2 regions of the Streptomyces sp. NPDC086989 genome follow, and region 2 is predicted to be linked to the other one. Evidence: riboswitches for the same ligand, from Rfam matches in the RefSeq annotation. Region 2 holds a riboswitch; the other holds the start of a gene.
The links. A riboswitch is a leader RNA that binds a small molecule or an ion and turns the genes downstream of it on or off. The one in region 2 is predicted to bind cyclic di-AMP.
Positions count from the first base shown of each region.

Region 1: another riboswitch for cyclic di-AMP. It lies ahead of ACIPK4_RS32795 (transglycosylase family protein); the one in region 2 lies ahead of ACIPK4_RS18310 (LysM peptidoglycan-binding domain-containing M23 family metallopeptidase).

Region 1 covers NZ_JBIVAL010000017.1:80,205-88,562, forward strand. The annotation lists gene ACIPK4_RS32775 (exopolyphosphatase) at 1-522, opposite strand, end outside; gene ACIPK4_RS32780 (DUF501 domain-containing protein) at 519-1,076, opposite strand; gene ACIPK4_RS32785 (septum formation initiator family protein) at 1,123-1,611, opposite strand; gene eno (phosphopyruvate hydratase) at 1,822-3,117, opposite strand; gene ACIPK4_RS32795 (transglycosylase family protein) at 3,447-4,157, opposite strand; cyclic di-AMP (ydaO/yuaA leader) riboswitch at 4,160-4,329, opposite strand; gene ACIPK4_RS32800 (transglycosylase family protein) at 4,612-5,646, opposite strand; gene ACIPK4_RS32805 (cytochrome P450) at 5,749-7,023, opposite strand; gene ACIPK4_RS32810 (globin domain-containing protein) at 7,145-8,353, shown strand.
Region 2 covers NZ_JBIVAL010000007.1:43,259-51,616, reverse strand. The annotation lists gene ACIPK4_RS18315 (SGNH/GDSL hydrolase family protein) at 1-727, opposite strand, end outside; gene ACIPK4_RS18310 (LysM peptidoglycan-binding domain-containing M23 family metallopeptidase) at 894-1,859, opposite strand; cyclic di-AMP (ydaO/yuaA leader) riboswitch at 1,864-2,071, opposite strand; gene ACIPK4_RS18305 (tyrosine-protein phosphatase) at 2,349-3,170, shown strand; gene ACIPK4_RS18300 (aspartate aminotransferase family protein) at 3,214-4,596, opposite strand; gene hpnH (adenosyl-hopene transferase HpnH) at 4,593-5,621, opposite strand; gene ACIPK4_RS18290 (1-hydroxy-2-methyl-2-butenyl 4-diphosphate reductase) at 5,627-6,307, opposite strand; gene shc (squalene--hopene cyclase) at 6,304-8,358, opposite strand, start outside.

The sequences.
Region 1 (8,358 bases), on a different contig from region 2:
GACCAGGTGCCGTTCGGTCATCCGGACACAGCCCACGTCCACCGAGCGGGCCGCCCGTACGTGCTCCTCGCCGACCACGAACTCGGTCGAACCGCCGCCGATGTCCACCACCAGGAACGGCCGCTCCAGGTGGTCGTGGGTGACGAGCTCCCGGGTGGCGCCGGTGAAGGAGAACTCCGCCTCCTCGTCACCGGAGATCACCTCGGGCTCGACGCCCAGGATCCCGAAGACGCCCTGGACGAACTCGTCCCGGTTCTCGGCGTCGCGGGAGGCCGAGGTCGCCACGAACCGCACCCGCTCGGCACCGAACTCCTCGATCACCGACGCGTACTCGCGACAGGCCGCGAAGGTCCGCTCCAGCGCCTCCGGGGCCAGCCGCCCCGTCTTGTCCACGCCCTGGCCCAGGCGGACGATCGTCATCCGCCGGTCCAGCTCGACCAGCTCGCCCGTGGCCGGGTCGAAGTCCGCGACGAGCAGGCGGATGGAGTTCGTACCGCAGTCGATGCCGGCGACGCGGGTCACGCGTCCGGCTCCTGCTGCTCCGCCGTCTCCGGCTTCGGGGCGCACGGCGTGACGCAGGCGCCCTTGGCCCACCACTGCGGCAGCATCGCCAGGGCCTCGTCGCCGAACGGGTTCACCCCGGGGCCGGCGGCCAGCGAGTGACCGACCAGCACGTGCAGGCACTTCACCCGGTCCGGCATCCCGCCGGCGCTCGGGAAGCCCTGGAGCACCTCGATGGCGTCGCGGCGCCGGATGTAGTCCTCGTGCGCGGCCTGGTAGGCCGCGGCGAGCTCGGGGTCCTCGGAGAGCCGGGCCTGCATCTCCTTCATCACGCCGTTGGCTTCCAGCGTGCCGATCGCGGAGGCCGCGCGCGGGCAGGTGAGGTAGTACAGCGTCGGGAAGGGCGTGCCGTCGGGAAGCCGCGGGGCGGTCTCCACCACGTCCGGCTGACCGCAGGGGCAGCGGTGGGCGATGGCGCGCAGCCCGCGCGGCGGGCGGCCGAGCTGCTGCTGGAACGCGTCGATGTCCGCGTCGGTCGGCTCGGTCCGGTCGGTCTGGGGCGGGGGCGTCTGCATGCCTGGAGGAAGTCTCTTCGTTCTCGTGGATGGGTGCGGGTGCTCGTCACTCGCCGGGGCGGTCGGCCTTGTCGACGCCGTCCCAGACGTTCGAGTACCACGGCCGGTCGGATCCGGCCGCTCCGGTGCGGTGCCGCTCGGCGGCCCCCGCCCCGGGGTCGGTCATGATGTAGCTGATCTCGCCCGGTCGGACGAAGTGCAGGTGCTTGCGCGCCTGCTGCTCCGCGTACGCGTTGTCCTGCCAGCGGGCCTTTTCGTCGCGGAGGCGTTCGAGGCGCCGGCTCGCGGCCTCGGCGGCCCGCTGCTGCTCCGCGATCTCCGACCGCTGGGACACGTACTGGCGCATCGGGTACGCGAGGGCGACGACAAGCGTACAGAGGACCAGCACCAGGAGCGCGGCCCGGCCGGTGAGCCGGCTGCGGCGGACCTGGCGGCGCGTCTGCGAGCGGTAGACGTGGGCTGCGGTCCGCTCGCCGAGCTGCTTGAGCCTGGTCGCGGTGGAGAAGGTGGAGAACCGATCCTTTTTCCCGGCCATTGACCCCGCCTCCCCTTATGTACGCGCTACGCAATACGTCCCCGCACACGGTACGGGACCGAGTGCGGGGACGTACGGAAGGCGGGAGGGGCAAGAGCGTGATTGCCCCGTCCCGTGCCTGCCGGCTGCTGGGTGCTCCTGGTTCGCAGGGCGGCCGTGCCTACTGGTTCGCAGAGCGGCTGTGCCTACTGGTTCGCAGGGCGGCCGTGCCTACTGGTTCGCAGGGCGAAACCGCGGGAAGGCCGAGCGGCCGGCGTACACCGCGGCGTCGTCGAGGATCTCCTCGATGCGCAGCAGCTGGTTGTACTTGGCGACGCGGTCCGAGCGGGCCGGGGCGCCGGTCTTGATCTGACCGCAGTTCACCGCGACGGCGAGGTCGGCGATGGTGACGTCCTCGGTCTCGCCGGAGCGGTGCGACATCATGCACTTGAAACCGTTGCGCTGGGCCATCTCGACGGCGTCGAGGGTCTCGGTCAGCGAACCGATCTGGTTCACCTTCACGAGCAGGGCGTTGGCGGAGCCCTCCTCGATACCGCGGGCCAGGCGCTCCGGGTTGGTGACGAAGAGGTCGTCGCCGACGATCTGGACCTTGGCGCCGAGACGGTCGGTGATGGTCTTCCAGCCGGCCCAGTCGTCCTCGAACAGCGGGTCCTCGATGGAGACGAGCGGGTACGCCTCGACGAGCTCGGCGTAGTAGTCGGTCATCTCGGCGGCCGAGCGGGACTGGCCCTCGAACTCGTACTTGCCGTCCTTGTAGAACTCGGACGCGGCGACGTCCAGCGCGAGCGCGATGTCCTTGCCCGGGACGTAGCCGGCCTGCTTGATGGCCTCGATGATGAGGTCGAGCGCGGCGCGGTTGGACTCCAGGTTCGGGGCGAAGCCGCCCTCGTCACCGAGACCGGTGGACAGGCCCTTGGTGTGCAGGACCTTCTTGAGGGTGTGGTAGACCTCGGCACCCCAGCGCAGCGCCTCGGAGAAGGACTCCGCACCGATCGGGGCGATCATGAACTCCTGGATGTCCACGTTGGAGTCGGCGTGCGACCCACCGTTGAGGATGTTCATCATCGGAACGGGCAGCAGGTGCGCGTTCGGACCGCCGAGGTAGCGGAAGAGCGGGAGGTCCGAGGCCTCGGACGCGGCGTGCGCGACGGCGAGCGACACGCCGAGGATGGCGTTGGCGCCGAGCGAGCCCTTGTTGTCGGTGGCGTCCAGGTCGAACATGGCCTGGTCGATCAGGCGCTGCTCGGTGGCGTCGTAGCCGACGAGCTCCGGGCCGATCTGCTCGATGACCGCGAGGACGGCCTTCTCGACACCCTTGCCCATGTAACGGTTGGGGTCACCGTCACGGAGCTCAATGGCCTCGAAGGCACCGGTGGAGGCGCCGGACGGAACTGCAGCACGGCCGGTGCTGCCATCGTCGAGGCCCACCTCGACCTCGACCGTGGGGTTGCCTCGGGAGTCCAGGATTTCCCGGGCTACGACGACGTCGATGGACGGCACGAGCATCTCCTTCTGGGATGTGACGCTGGGTGTGCGGCGGCATGTCAGGCCGTGGAATGGCCTCGCCGCCTAGAGCCTAACCGGCTCCGGGCGCTCGGCCGGCCGACCGCCCGCCTCCTGGGACGAAAAAGGGCCCGAATACCCGCCTTCCAGGACATACGACCCTTGATCATCGGCGTCTCGGCCGGATTCCGGATCGTCCGGAACGGGCTCGGGCCGGGGCCCGACCGCGACCGGAAGGGGAAGACACCGCCGCCCGGCGCGTGAGGGGAGACGCGCCGGGCGGTGGGGATGTCACGTGCCGTGCACGCTTGTGCGGTTGTTCACCGCAGGATTCAGCTGAGCTTCAGCATCTGACCCGGGTAGATCAGGTCGGCGTCCGAGACGATGTCCTTGTTGAGCTCGAAGAGCTTCTCCCAGCCGCCCTTGACGCCGTTCGCCTCGGCGATGGTGCCCAGGGTGTCGCCCGCCTTGACCTCGTACGAGCCGTTGCCGGTCTTGACGACCGGCGCCTCGGCGCGCTCGGAGCGGGTGGTCGGGGCCGGGGCCTCGGCGCGCTTCGGCGTCTCCTTCTTCGGCTCGGCCTTCTTCGGCTGGGCCTTCTTGGTCTCGGTCTTCGTCTCCACCTTCTTGGTGGTCTCCGCGGCGCCGCCGCCGGCGTAGGAGGAGTTGGACAGGCCCTTGCCGCAGACCGGCCAGGCGCCCTTGCCCTGGCCCTTGAGGACCTTCTCGGCGATGGCTATCTGCTGCGACTTGGAGGCCTGGTTGGCCTGCGCGGCGTACGCCTTGCCGCCGTAGGCGGCCCAGGTGGAGGACGAGAACTGCAGGCCGCCGTAGTAGCCGTTGCCGGTGTTGATGGACCAGTTGCCGCCGGCCTCGCACTGGGCGACGCGGTCCCACTCGGAGGCGGTGGCGGCGGAGGCGGAGCCGGCCGCCATCAGGGGCGCGGCGACCGCGACACCGGCGACGCCGGCGAGCGTGACGATGCGGGTGGTGCGCTCGATGGCCGTGGCGCGGCGGTGCTTGCCCTTGCCGGAAAGCAGCATGGAGTTCTCCTCACCGACGCCTGCGAGGTGAGCTGTCGGGTTCGGGCGGATGAGTGCCCGGCCGTGCGTCGTGGCGCACGGCTTAACCCCTAGCCGTTCCCGTCCGTCTCTCAACGGCCGGTCCCGGCGCCTACCTTGGTTCCCCCGCTCCTGCCTTCGGCGCTTGACGCGACGACTGTTCCCTCCGTCCGCCGGCAGGATTCGGCGATGCGGTCGAAGGAGCCCGCGGTGGCGGGCGAATCAGAAGGTAGACAGGTCCCTCCCCGATGTTCAACGAGGAACACCGGGGAGAAACGGGCCCTACTTGCGCTCTCCTTGTGGGCATTTGCGCAGGTGAGGGCGGGGTTTGCGGAAGGCGGCAGGCGGGACACGCCAGTTGACCGGAAGAGACACATGTCTCACTTGCAGATAACGGACATTCAGCTCGTTCCGGGTGCCCGAAGTGCCGCTATTCCTAGCTTAGATCCAGATTCTGACCGGGCTTGATCAGATTGGCGTCATCCCCGATGACCTGCTCGTTGGCCGCGTAGAGCGCGTTCCAGCCGCCCTTGACCTTCTTGGCGGACGCGATGGTCGCCAGGCTGTCGCCCTCCTTGACGGTGTACGAGGGGTCCGCCGCCGCACCGGGGGACGCGGGCGCCTCGACGGCGGGCGTGCCACGGTGCTTGCCGGTGCCGGAGACGTCCGGGATGCCGGCCGGGTCCCCGGAGGCGGCCGGGGCGCCCTGGGTGGTCGGGGTCGCCGGGGCGGCCGGGGTGACCGGGGCGTTCGGGTCCGTGGGGCCGGCCGGGGCGGTCGGGGTCGTCCCCGGCGTGGTGGGCGTCGTCGGGAGCGTGGGGGCACCCGGGGTCGGGGTCGGGGTGCCCGGGAGCACCGGGGCCGTCGGCGACGTGGACGGCGCGTCCGGCTCGGGCATGACGGGCAGTCCGCTGTTCGGTGCGAGCGGCGCCGGCGGCAGCGTGAAGACGGGGGACGGACCGTGGGTCGGGGCGCCGAAGTCGGTGGCCTTCGCGCCGGAGCCGCCCTTCGGGACCGAGTCGTCGGGGCGCGAGGCGCTCGGGGCGACGGGAGCGAGGGTGCCGGGCAGGCCCGGGTCGACGGACGCCGCGGGGGCCTGCTGGGTCAGTCCGGCCGATTCCGAGCACTGGCCCCAGGCCTGGGGGCCCTGGGTGCCCAGCACGCGCTCGGCGACGGCGATCTGCTGGGAACGGCTGGCGAGGTCGGGGCGCTCGGCGAACTCCTGACCGCCCGAGGCGTTCCACTGCTCCTGCGTGAACGAAAGTCCGCCGTAGGACCCGCTGCCGACGTTCGCGCTCCAGGAACCACCGCTCTCGCACTCGGCGACCTTGTCCCACGTCGAGGTGTCGGCCGCGCTCGCGCCGGTGGCGGCGAGCAGCGGCAGCGCCAGCGCGGAGCCTGTGACTCCGGCGGTGACGACTATCGCGGGTACCTGGCGGGGGCGTCTGTGGCGGCCGTTCCCGGAACGCATGAGCTGCACCTTTCGCATAACGGCTGGGTAACGGCAGAACCTAGCCTTCTTGGCATGCAAGTCACAACTCTTGCCGTGCGCTGACTTCCGGTCAGGGGACGTTCAGGTGTTTCGAGGTGTGAACCGGACGGGAAGAGTGCGCAGGCCACGCATGATCAGACCGCCGCGCCAGCGAAGCTCGTTGGGTGGAATAGCGAGTTCCAGATCGGGCAGACGCGTGAGCAAAGTCGCAAGCGCCGTCTGTCCTTCAAGTCGTGCGAGCGGAGCACCCAGGCAGTAGTGGATGCCGTGTCCGTATCCGAGGTGCTGGTTGTCGGTGCGGGAGAGGTCGAGGGCGTCCGGATCGGTGAACCGCCCGGGGTCCCGGTCGGCCGCGGCGAGCACGACGAGAACCGGATCCCCCGCGGCGACGTCCTTGTCCCCGAGGGTCAGCGGCTCGGTGGCGAACCGCCAGGTGGCCAGCTCCACAGGGCCGTCGTAGCGCAGCAGCTCCTCGACGCCCGTCTCCAGCAGGCCGCTCTCCCCTGCGGCGAGGGAGTCCTGGAGGCGGATGCGCTGGTCGGGGTTCATGAAGAGGGAGTGGACGCCGTTGCCGATGAGGTTGACGGTCGTCTCGAAGCCGGCGAAGAGCAGGATGAAGGCCATGGCGGTGGCCTCGGCCTCCGTCAGGTGGTCGCCGTGGTCGCTCGCGCGGATGAGGTCCGAAATCAGGTCATTGCCCAGATCATCCCTTTTGCGGTGGATGAGTTCGCCGAGATAGGTCCGCATCTGCTTCACGGACCGGGCGACCCCGCCGCGCGGACCGCCGCCGTGGCGGATCATCATCCCGGCCCAGTCGCGGAAGTCGTCCTGGTCCTCGCGCGGTACGCCGAGCATCTCGCAGATGGCGTAGATGGGGAGCGGGAACGCGAACTCGTGGATGAGGTCCGCTTCCCCCTTGCTCGCGAACCGGTCGATGAGGTGGTCGGTCAGCTCCTGCACCCGCGGGGCGAACTCGGCGACCCGCCGCGGGGTGAACGCCTTCGACACCAGCCGCCGCAGCCGCGTGTGGTCCGGCGGATCGATGTTGAGCAGATGGGTCATCAGCTCCGCCTTGCGCTCGCCCGGGATCCCGGTCTTGCCCTTGGCGTGCGCCGGCTCGGCGTGGTGCGCCGGGTTCTTGCTGAGCCGCTGGTCGGCGAGGGCCTGGCGGGCGTCGGCGTACCGGGTGACCAGCCAGGCCTCGACCCCGCTCGGCAGCTTGGTGCGGTGCACCGGGGAGTGCTCGCGCAGCCAGGCGTACGCGGGGTACGGATCGGTCGCGAACTCCCAGTCGAACAGGGTCGGACCCTGGGGAGGAGTGCTGTCTGCGGGGGCTGCGGAGGTCGGCTCGTGCACCCGCTGACCGTATCCCGCGGGCCGGCCGCCACCCCATATGGGGTGTTCGCCGCGGCTGTCCGTAGATCCGCCCTCCCTTGACTCCGCGTCGTCCGGCGTTCCTACTTTCGGTGCTGTGGACGTGAGGATCTTGAAGAGCAGCTTCGCGGTGGTGGAGAGACGGGCCGAACACGCGGTCAAGTACTTCTACACCCACCTCTTCTGGCACAACCCCGGGATCCGTGAGCTCTTCCCGGCCTCCGCCCAGGAGATGGAGCGCCAGCGCGACCGGCTGTTCGCCGCGCTCACCCACGTGGTCGCCCGTCTCGGCGACGAGAGCCTCCTCCCCTATCTCCACGCCCTCGGCCGCGACCACCGCAAGTTCCGCGCCCGCCCCGAGCACTACGCCGCCGTCGGCGCGAGCCTGCTCGCCGCGCTCGCCCGGACCTGCGGCGACGCCTGGACCCCGGCCGTGGAGAAGGCCTGGTCCGAGGCATACCAGGTGATCGCCGACGCCATGATGGCCGGGGCAGCCGCGAGCGAGGACCCCCCGTGGTGGGACGCCGAGATCGTCCGCCACCTCCGGTACGGGCAGGACACGGGGGTGCTGACCCTGCGCCCGCACGCCCCCTTCCCCCACCGGCCCGGCCAGTACGTGAGCGTGAGCAGCCCACGGGTTCCGGCGGCCTGGCGCACGTACTCCATCGCCAACGCCCCCCGCCCGGAACGCACCCTCGACCTGCACGTCAGCCGCGTCCGGCACGGCCGGCTGAGCACCGCCCTGGTCCGCGAGGCCCGGCCCGGCGAGATGCTGCGGCTCGGCTCGGCCTCCGGGCGGCTGACCCTGCGCCGCGCCGGCCGCCCGGTCAGCCTCATCGCGGCGGGCACCGGCTGGGCGCCGATCCGGGCCCTGCTGGAGGAGCTCGCCGGGCAGCCCCCCGATCAGGACGTACGGCTCTTCGTCGTCGCCCGCGACGCCGCGCACCTCTACGACCGCCCGCTGATCGACGAGTACGCCGCCGCCTTCGGCTGGCTCGGCGTCACCTACATCACGCCCGCCCCGGGGCAGCACCGCGACCAGGCCACCGCGCGGCTCGCGACCGCGCTCGGCCACCGGGCCCGGTGGCCCGATCAGGACGTCTACCTCAGCGGACCGCCGCCGTTCGTCGAGCAGACCGTGGACCTGCTGGAGGGGCTGGGCACCCCGCCCGGCCGGATCTTCCACGACGGTGCACCCGCGGCCGGCACCGGGCACGGCCCGAACGGCCGCCCCCTGGGATTCGGGGAGTGGTTCCTCAGCCGTCCCGCAACGCACTGGCACGACCCCTCGGGCCGCGCGCCCCGGGCCTGACCGGG
Region 2 (8,358 bases):
GCAGCCGGCGCCCGATCCACGGCACCAGGTGCTCCCGCGCCCACTGGATGTTGTCCCGGGTCACGTCCACCGAGCCGCGCGGCTGTTGCGGCGGCCACGGCTGGTCGGGGTCGGCCGGCACCTCCAGCCCCAGCACCTGGGCGGCGCGCAGCGCGACCCGGGTGTGCCCCTCGGGCGAGAGGTGCAGCCGGTCGAAGTCCCAGGCACGGCGGTCCTGTACGGACTTCAGCGACCAGAGGTCGAGCACCGGGCAGTCGTAGCGGTCGGCGATGGCGCGCACGTGCGCGCTGTACGTCGCCACCTTGCCCCGGAGGTGCTTGAGGACCGGTACGCCACGGGTGTCGAAGCCCGTGGTGATCATGACCTGTCCGACGGCCCCGGTCAGGTCGGCGACGGCGGCCTCGAACCGCTCCGCCACGTCGTCCGGGTCGCTGCCGGGCCGGATGATGTCGTTGCCGCCCGCACAGAAGCTCACCAGGTCGGGTGCGAGCTCCTTGGCCCGGGGGACCTGTTCGGCCACGATCTGGTCGAGGAGGCGTCCCCGCACGGCCAGGTTCGCGTACCGGAAGTCGTGTTCCTCGCGCTGATCGGCCAGGAGCACGGCCAGCCGGTCCGCCCAGCCGAGAAAGGTCTCGCCGGGCCCCGGGTCCCCCACACCCTCGGTGAAGCTGTCCCCGATCGCCGCGTACGAGCCGATGTTCTTGAGTGTCGTCTTCGTCGCTGCCACGAGACCACATCCTTCACCCCGGCACGTGACCTACGCCACCGTAGGAAGGGGTTGACGGGCCGTGATCTATACCACCCGTCCAGTGCGGAATAACAGCGCGTGAGGCCGGGACCCCCCTCGGGTCCCGGCCTCACGCGTCCGGCTGCCCCTCCGACGGCGGGAGCCGTCAGATGCTCACGCCCTTGGAGCGGAGGTAGGCCAGCGGGTCGATGTCCGAGCCGTAGGACGGCCCGGTGCGGATCTCGAAGTGCAGGTGCGGGCCGGTCGAGTTGCCGGTGGAACCGGACAGGCCGATCGTCTGGCCGGCGGTGACGCTCTGGCCGGCCGAGACGGAGAGCTGGGACAGGTGGCCGTACTGGGAGTACTTGCCGTCCGCGTGCCGGATGACGACCTCGTTGCCGTACGCGCCGCCCCAGCCGGCGGAGACCACGGTGCCGGCTCCGACGGCGCGGACGGTGGTGCCGGAGCTCGCGACGAAGTCGACACCGGTGTGGTAGCCGCTGGACCACATGGCACCGGGGGTCTTGTACTGGGTGGAGATCCCCGTGCTGCCGACGGGGGCGACGAAGCCGGCGGCGCCGACCGTGCCGGCTGCGGACTTGACGGTGGCGCTCTTCCGGGCGGCCGCGGCCGCAGCGGCGGCGGGAGCCGGGGCCGCGGGAGCCGGGGCCGAGTCCGCGGACCGCTTCTCGGAGGACCGTTCCGCCGGAGCCTGGGCGGGCTTCTCGGCGGGGACCCCCGTGCCCTGCGCACCGAGGGTCAGCTTGAGCCCGGGGTGGATCAGCGAGGGGTCCGCGCCGACGGCCTCGCGGTTGTCTGCGTACAGCTGCTGCCAGCCGCCGGAGAGGTGGCGGTCCTGGGCGATCTTGGAGAGGTAGTCGCCGGGTACGACGGTGTAGACGGCCGGCGCGGCCTGCACGGCGGTGGCCGGGGCGGCAGCCCGGAGCGCCGCGGGGGCCTGTGCCGCCTGCACGGGGGCCGCGGCGGGTGCGGCGGCCGGGGCGCCGGCGGCGTGGGCGCCGGCGGCACCCAGCAGCGGCAGCGCGAGGGCCGCACCGCCGGTGCCCGCGACGGCGAAGCCGCGCGCCACGGAACGGGACTTGGGACGGCGGTGCTTACCCTTTGCAGGCATGGCGAATTCCTCTCCGTCGCCTGCGAGGTGAGCTGTCGGGTTCGGACTGGAGATGTCCGGCCGCACATGAGGGGACCATGTACGACTTCACCCCGAGCTGCGCCGATACGGAGATCGGAAACAGCGGCTTACCTGGTTCCCCCGCTCCTGCCGCGCGCGTCAATAGTCGGGTGCGGTATCCGGACGGCGGCAGGATTCGGCGGTCCATCCGGATCGATCGCGAAGGTAATCGAGTTCGGCCGCACGGAACAAGCCACGAATTTCCTGACGCATTCGCGGGAGGGGGAATCCGACGGAATTCCGGTCACCCTGCGTCCATTCCCCGCCGCCAACGGCCGCCCCGGCCGGGCCATTCGACTTCGACGATCAGGCACGCACGGTCACCGTATGATCTGGCTCACGGGGCTGCGCCCGATCTCGCCTCCAGTAATGGCAAGTTGGCCGCAACCAGTGTAATTCGGACACACACGACGACGCGGAGGAGTTCCCGTGACCCAGCAGATACCCCGGCCCCCGCGGACGGAGCCCGTACCGGAGCCGGAGCTGGCAGGAGTGCGCAACTTCCGTGACGTGGGCGGCCTGCCGACCGCCGACGGACGGAGGGTCAAGCCGGGAAAACTATTCCGTAGCGGACATCTGGCACATGCCACCGAAACCGACGCAGAATTTCTCGCGTCGCTCGGCCTGCACACCGTCTTCGACTTCCGCAACGGCGCGGACCACGCCCTGGAGGGGCCCGACGTCGAGCTCCCCGGCGTGCGGAACGTGAACATCCCGCTGTCGGATCCTGCCGACGGCAGGGAGTTCTGGAAGGTGGTCCGCGAGGGCGGCGTCGAGCAGCTCCGCGCACTCCTCGGCGACGGGAAGGCCGCCGAGCGGATGGCCGCCTCGTACCGCTCGATGGTCGAGCACCGCACCGCCGAGCACAGCCGGGTCGTGCACGCCCTCGCCGAGGACAGCATTCCGGCACTCATGCACTGCGCGGCCGGAAAGGACCGGGCCGGCCTGTCGATCGCCGTCACCCTGCTCGCGCTGGGCGTGGAGCGCGAGGCGATCGTGGCGGACTACCTGGAGTCCAACGCCCCGCACCGCCGCTACCGGGTGCGCCGCGGAAGCGATGCCCCCGAGGCCCGTTCCGCCGAGGTGATGGAGCTGCTCGCGCCGCTCTTCGACGCCCGCGCCGAGTACCTCACCGCGGCCTTCGAGACGATCGACGGGCACTGGGGCGGGGTCGACCGGTACCTCTCCGAGGGCCTCGGACTCGCGCCCGAGACCCTCGAACGACTGCGGGACCGGCTCCTCGACCGCTAGGTCGTTCCTTCCGGATCAGGCCGGGCGGGAGCCGGGCGGGCCGTCAGCCGCCGCCGACGGCCTGCTTCACCAGCGTCCTGCCGAAGTCCCACATCAGCGAGCCCCCGCCGTGGGCCTCGTCCATCACCTCGCGGAAGGCCGTGACGAACCGGTCGACGTCCGCCTCGTCGACGATCAGCGGCGGGATGAGCTTGATGACCTCCAGACGGTCTCCCGACACCTGGGTCAGGATCCGGTGCCTCTGCAGCAGCGGCACCACGACCATCTGCGCGAAGAGCCCCTTGCGGGCCGCCTGGAGCATCGTCCACCGGCTGCGCAGCCCCAGCGAGGACGGCCGGCCGAACTCGATGCCGATCATCAGGCCCCGCCCCCGTACCTCGTGGAGCAGCTCATACTCGTCCACGAGCGCCGCGAGCCGGCCGCGCAGCAGGTCGCCCGTGACACGCGCCTTCGCGACCACCGACTCGTCCTCCATGACCGAGAGCACCGCCAGCCCGGCCGCCATCGCCTGCGCGTTGGATCCGAAGCTGGCGGAGTGCACCAGCACCCGGTCCATGGACGAGTAGACCTTCTTGAAGATCCAGTCCTTGCCGAGGGTCGCACCGACCGGCACGTAGCCGCCCGACAGGGCCTTGGCCACGCAGACCAGGTCCGGTTCCACGCCCGGCTCGTGCTGGTACGCGTAGAAGTCGCCGGTCCGGCCGAGGCCGGTCTGCACCTCGTCCGCGATCAGCAGCGCCTTGTGCCGGTGCAGCAGCTCCTGCGCCGCGCGAAGGAATCCGGGCGGGGCCTCCAGCACGCCCTTGCCCTGGATCGGCTCGACGACGAAGGCGGCGACGTCGCCCCGCGCCAGTTCCCGTTCCAGGGCGCCCAGGTCACCGAGGGGGATCTTCGTATCGGGCAGCAGCGGCGCGAAGCCGTCCCGGAAGCCGCCCTCCCCGTTGACGGAGAGGGAGCCCGTGGTCAGCCCGTGGAAGGCGTGGTCGCAGTAGAGGACCCTGGGCCGCCCGGTGGCGTACCGGGCGAACTTCAGGGCGGTCTCCACGGCCTCGGTGCCGCTGTTGCCGAAGAAGACACGGTCCAGGTGCGGACTGTGCGCGAGCAGCCGCTCCGCGAGCAGCCCGGGCAGGGGCTGGCAGTCGAAGCGGGTCAGATCGGCGAGCTGTGCGTCCAGGACGTCGTGCAGGGCCTTGCGGACCACGGGGTGGTGCCGGCCCAGGCCCATCACGCCGAACCCGGCCAGCATGTCCAGGTAGTCGTTGCCCTCCGCGTCCCAGAAGTGCGCGCCCTCGGCCCGTACGTAGACCTTGTCGAACCCGATCGTGTGCAGCATCCGCGGCAGCTGGTGGTTGAGGTGCCGCGCGTGCAGCTCGTACCGTTCCCCGCCCCGCTCGTCCAGCAGGGCGCGGAGGTCGAAGCCGGTCACTGCTTCTCCCGGTTCCCCGAGACCGTCTCGCGGGCGGCGCGCAGCGACTCCTTGAGGGAGCCCATGGTGGCGAGGACGGCGGTGGGCTCGTAGCCGCAGTGCGCCATGCAGTTGGCGCAGCGCGGGTCCCTTCCGCGGCCGTACTTGCTCCAGTCGGTGTCCTCGATCAGTTCCCGGTACGTCGGAACGTACCCGTCGCTCATCAGATAGCAGGGGCGCTGCCAGCCGAAGAGGGAGTAATTCGGAATCGCCCAGGCGGTGCAGGGGAAATCCACCTTTCCTTCCAGGAAGTCGAGGAAGAGCGGCGAGTGGTTGAGCCGCCAGCGCCGCCGGTTTCCGCCCGCGAAGGCCTTCTTGAAGAGTTCCCTGGTCTGCTCGACGCCGAGGAAGTGCTCCTGGTCGGGGGCCTTTTCGTAGGCGTATGCGGGCGAGATCATCATTTCGTCGACCTTGAGGTCGTCGTTGAGGTAGTTGAGCACCTCGATGATCGTCTGCGGGGTGTCGGTGTTGAAGAAGGTCGAGTTGGTGGTGACCCGGAATCCGCGCCTCTTCGCCTCCTTGATGGCGGCGACCGCCTCGTCGAAGACGCCTTCCTTGGCCACCGACTCGTCGTGCCGTTCGCGCAGCCCGTCGATGTGCACGGCGAAGGCGAAGTAGGGGGACGGGGTGAACTTCTCGATCTTCTTGCGCAGCAGCATCGCGTTGGTGCAGAGGAAGACGTACTTCCGCCGGGCCACCAACTGCCGCACGATCTCGTCGATCTGCGGGTGCATCAGCGGCTCGCCGCCCGCGATGGACACCATCGGCGCGCCGGATTCCAGGACGGCGCCGACGGCCTGGGCGACCGGCATGCGCTGCTTGAGCACTCCGGCCGGGTGCTGGATCTTCCCGCACCCCTCACAGGCCAGATTGCAGGCGTAGAGCGGCTCCAGCTCGACGATCAGCGGGAACTTCTCACGCTTGCGGAGCTTCTGTTCGAGAAGATACGTCCCGACCCTGATGGACTGTCGCAGTGGCATGGCCATCTGGCTCACCTCCTGGGGAGCAGCAAAGAACGGTGCCAGTCATAAAACGCGGGCAGTACGGCACGCAATACGCGGAAGGCCGATATTCCACCGCGGACCGTGCCGATGCGGACGAGCTCGTGCTCCGGAGCGTCCACGATCACCCGGACGGCCGCAACCGGGCGACGCCGGCCGCCCCGGGCGGCCCCGGTGGCCGTCCACAGAGTGGCCGCGGACTCCATGTCGACGGCGATGGCGCCGGTGGCGCGCAGCCGGGCGCGCTCCTGGCCGCGGACGACGTGGTCTGATCCGGTCAGTGCGCCGGTGTGCACGGTCCGGCCGGGAGCGGCCCGGGCCAGTGCCTCGGCGAGCAGGGCGGTGCCCTCGCACATCACCGTGCCCCGCGGATCGCGGGTCTCCTCGGCGACGACGAGGTCTCCGGGGCTCATGCCGGGGACCAGCCCGGCGCAGAACCCGGTGGCGAGGACGGGGGCCCCGCGCAGTTCCGGTTCGGCGAGCGCCCGGCCGACGGCCCGTTCGGCGGCGCGCGGGCCCATGCCGGTGCGCAGCACGGTGCAGCCGGGTCCGGGGCGCGCGGATCCCCGGCCGCCGCCGCTGCGCAGGGCCGCCTGTTCGATGCGCAGGGCGCAGGCGACGAGCAGCGGAGCGGGTGGTTCGGGCCCGGCGGCGGCCCGGTCACGGGTCATCGGGCCCCCCCGGGTGCGAAGGGCTCCCCGTACAGGTAGCGGCCGAGGGCGGTGAGCGGGAACACCTGCCGGTACAGGTGGTAGTTGATGGAGAAGTCCCAGGGGAAGCCGGTGCCGGTGAAGTACGGCTCGTCCCAGGAGCCGTCCTCCTGCTGGGCGGCGACCAGGTATGCGATGCCGCGCTCGACGGCCTTGCCGTCCCGTTCCCCTGCGGAGAGCAGGGCCATCAGCGCCCACGCGGTCTGGGAGGGGGTCGAGGCCCCCTTCCCGGCCCAGGCCGGGTCCTTGTACGAGCGCTGGTCCTCGCCCCACCCGCCGTCCTCGTTCTGTACGGATTCCAGCCAGCGCACGGCGCGCCGGATCGCGGGATGCGCCGTGTCGAAGCCCGCGGCGGTCAGGGCCGGGACCACCGACCCCGTCCCGTACACGTAGTTGGTGCCCCAGCGGCCGAACCAGGCGCCGGTGGGCTCCTGTTCGGCGAGCAGCCAGGCGATGCCGCGCCGGGTGCGCGGGTCAGCCGCCTTGCCCTCGACCGCGAGCATCTCCACCACGTGGGCGGTGACGTCGGCGGACGGCGGGTCGATGACCTCGCCGAAGTCGCAGAACGGCAACCGGTTCGGGAACGGACTGGTGTTGTCGGCGTCGAAGGCGCCCCAGGCGCCGTTCCCGGACTGCATGCCGAGGTTCCAGGAGACCCCGCGGGCGATGGCCGCCTCGACCCTGGCCGGGTCGGGGTGGCGGATGCGGCGCAGGGCGAGCACCACCTCGGCGGTGTCGTCGATGTCGGGGTAGGTGTCGTTGTGGAACTCGAACGCCCACCCTCCGGGGGCGAGTCCGGGCCGCCGCACCGCCCAGTCACCGGTGCGGACGATCTCCTCGCCGAGCATCCAGTCGGCGGCCCTCACCAGCGCCGGATGGTCGGGGGGCAGCCCCGCGTCGGCCAGGGCGATGGCGGCGAGGCAGGTGTCCCAGACCGGGGACTGGCAGGCCTCGATCATCCGGACGGGGCCGTCCGGCCGGCCGTCGGGGCCGGGGGGGCCGTCCTCGCGCCACACCGCGAACCGGTCCAGGGACTCCAGGCCGGCCCGCATCACCGGGTGCCCGAGGTCGTACCCGAGCAGGTGCAGGGCGATGACGGAGTACACGGCGGGGGGCTGGATCCCGCCCCAGCAGCCGTCGTTCTCCTGGCGTTCGATGATCCAGCGGGCCGCCGTGTTCATCGCGGCCTTCCGCAGCCGGCGCGGTGCGAACCGGCGGTAGACGTGCAGGGCCTTGTCCATCCGCTGGAAGACTCCGTCCCAGCTGGCCAGCGGGGCGGGACGGACGGCGGGGTAAGGGTTTCGCGCGTCGGTGTGCAGCTCGTCGAGGGCGAACGGGGCGGGACGGACGGGCCGCTTCGCGGAGACCACGGTCAGCGGGACGATGGTCTGGCGGGCCCAGCAGCCGAAGTCGTAGATGTTCAGCGGCACCCACGGCGGCAGGAACACCAGCTCGGGCGGGAGTTCGGGCAGCTGGTCCCAGCTCCACCAGCCGAAGAGGGCCAGCCAGATCCGGGTGAAGACGCGGGCGGCGGCGATCCCCCCGTGGGCCCGGATCCAGGCCGAGGCGCGGGCCATGTGCGGGGCGTCGGGCGCATCCCCGGCGAGCCGCAGGGCGACGTACGCCTCGACGGTGGCGGAGAGTTCGGGCGGGCCGCCGTGGAAGGTGGCCCAGGTGCCGTCCGCGGCCTGCTCGCCCCGGATGAAGCGGGCGGCGGCCTGCGTGGTGGCCTCGTCCCGGATCCCGAGGAACTGCCGCAGCAGCAGGTCCTCGGCGTCCATGGTGACGTTGGTCTCCAGGTCGCCCTTCCACCATCCGGCCGCGTCCTGGCGGGCCAGCAGGTGCCGGGTCGCCCGCGCGACGGCCTCCTGTGCGCCCGGCACGCCCCGTACGGCGGCCGGCGGCCCGTCGGCCTCCGCGGCCGCCGGCCGCGGCGGCGCCGCACCCGCGGGCTCGGCCGGGTGGATCCGGACGGCACCCCACACTCCGGGGCCGCCGGGCCCCGGGGCGGG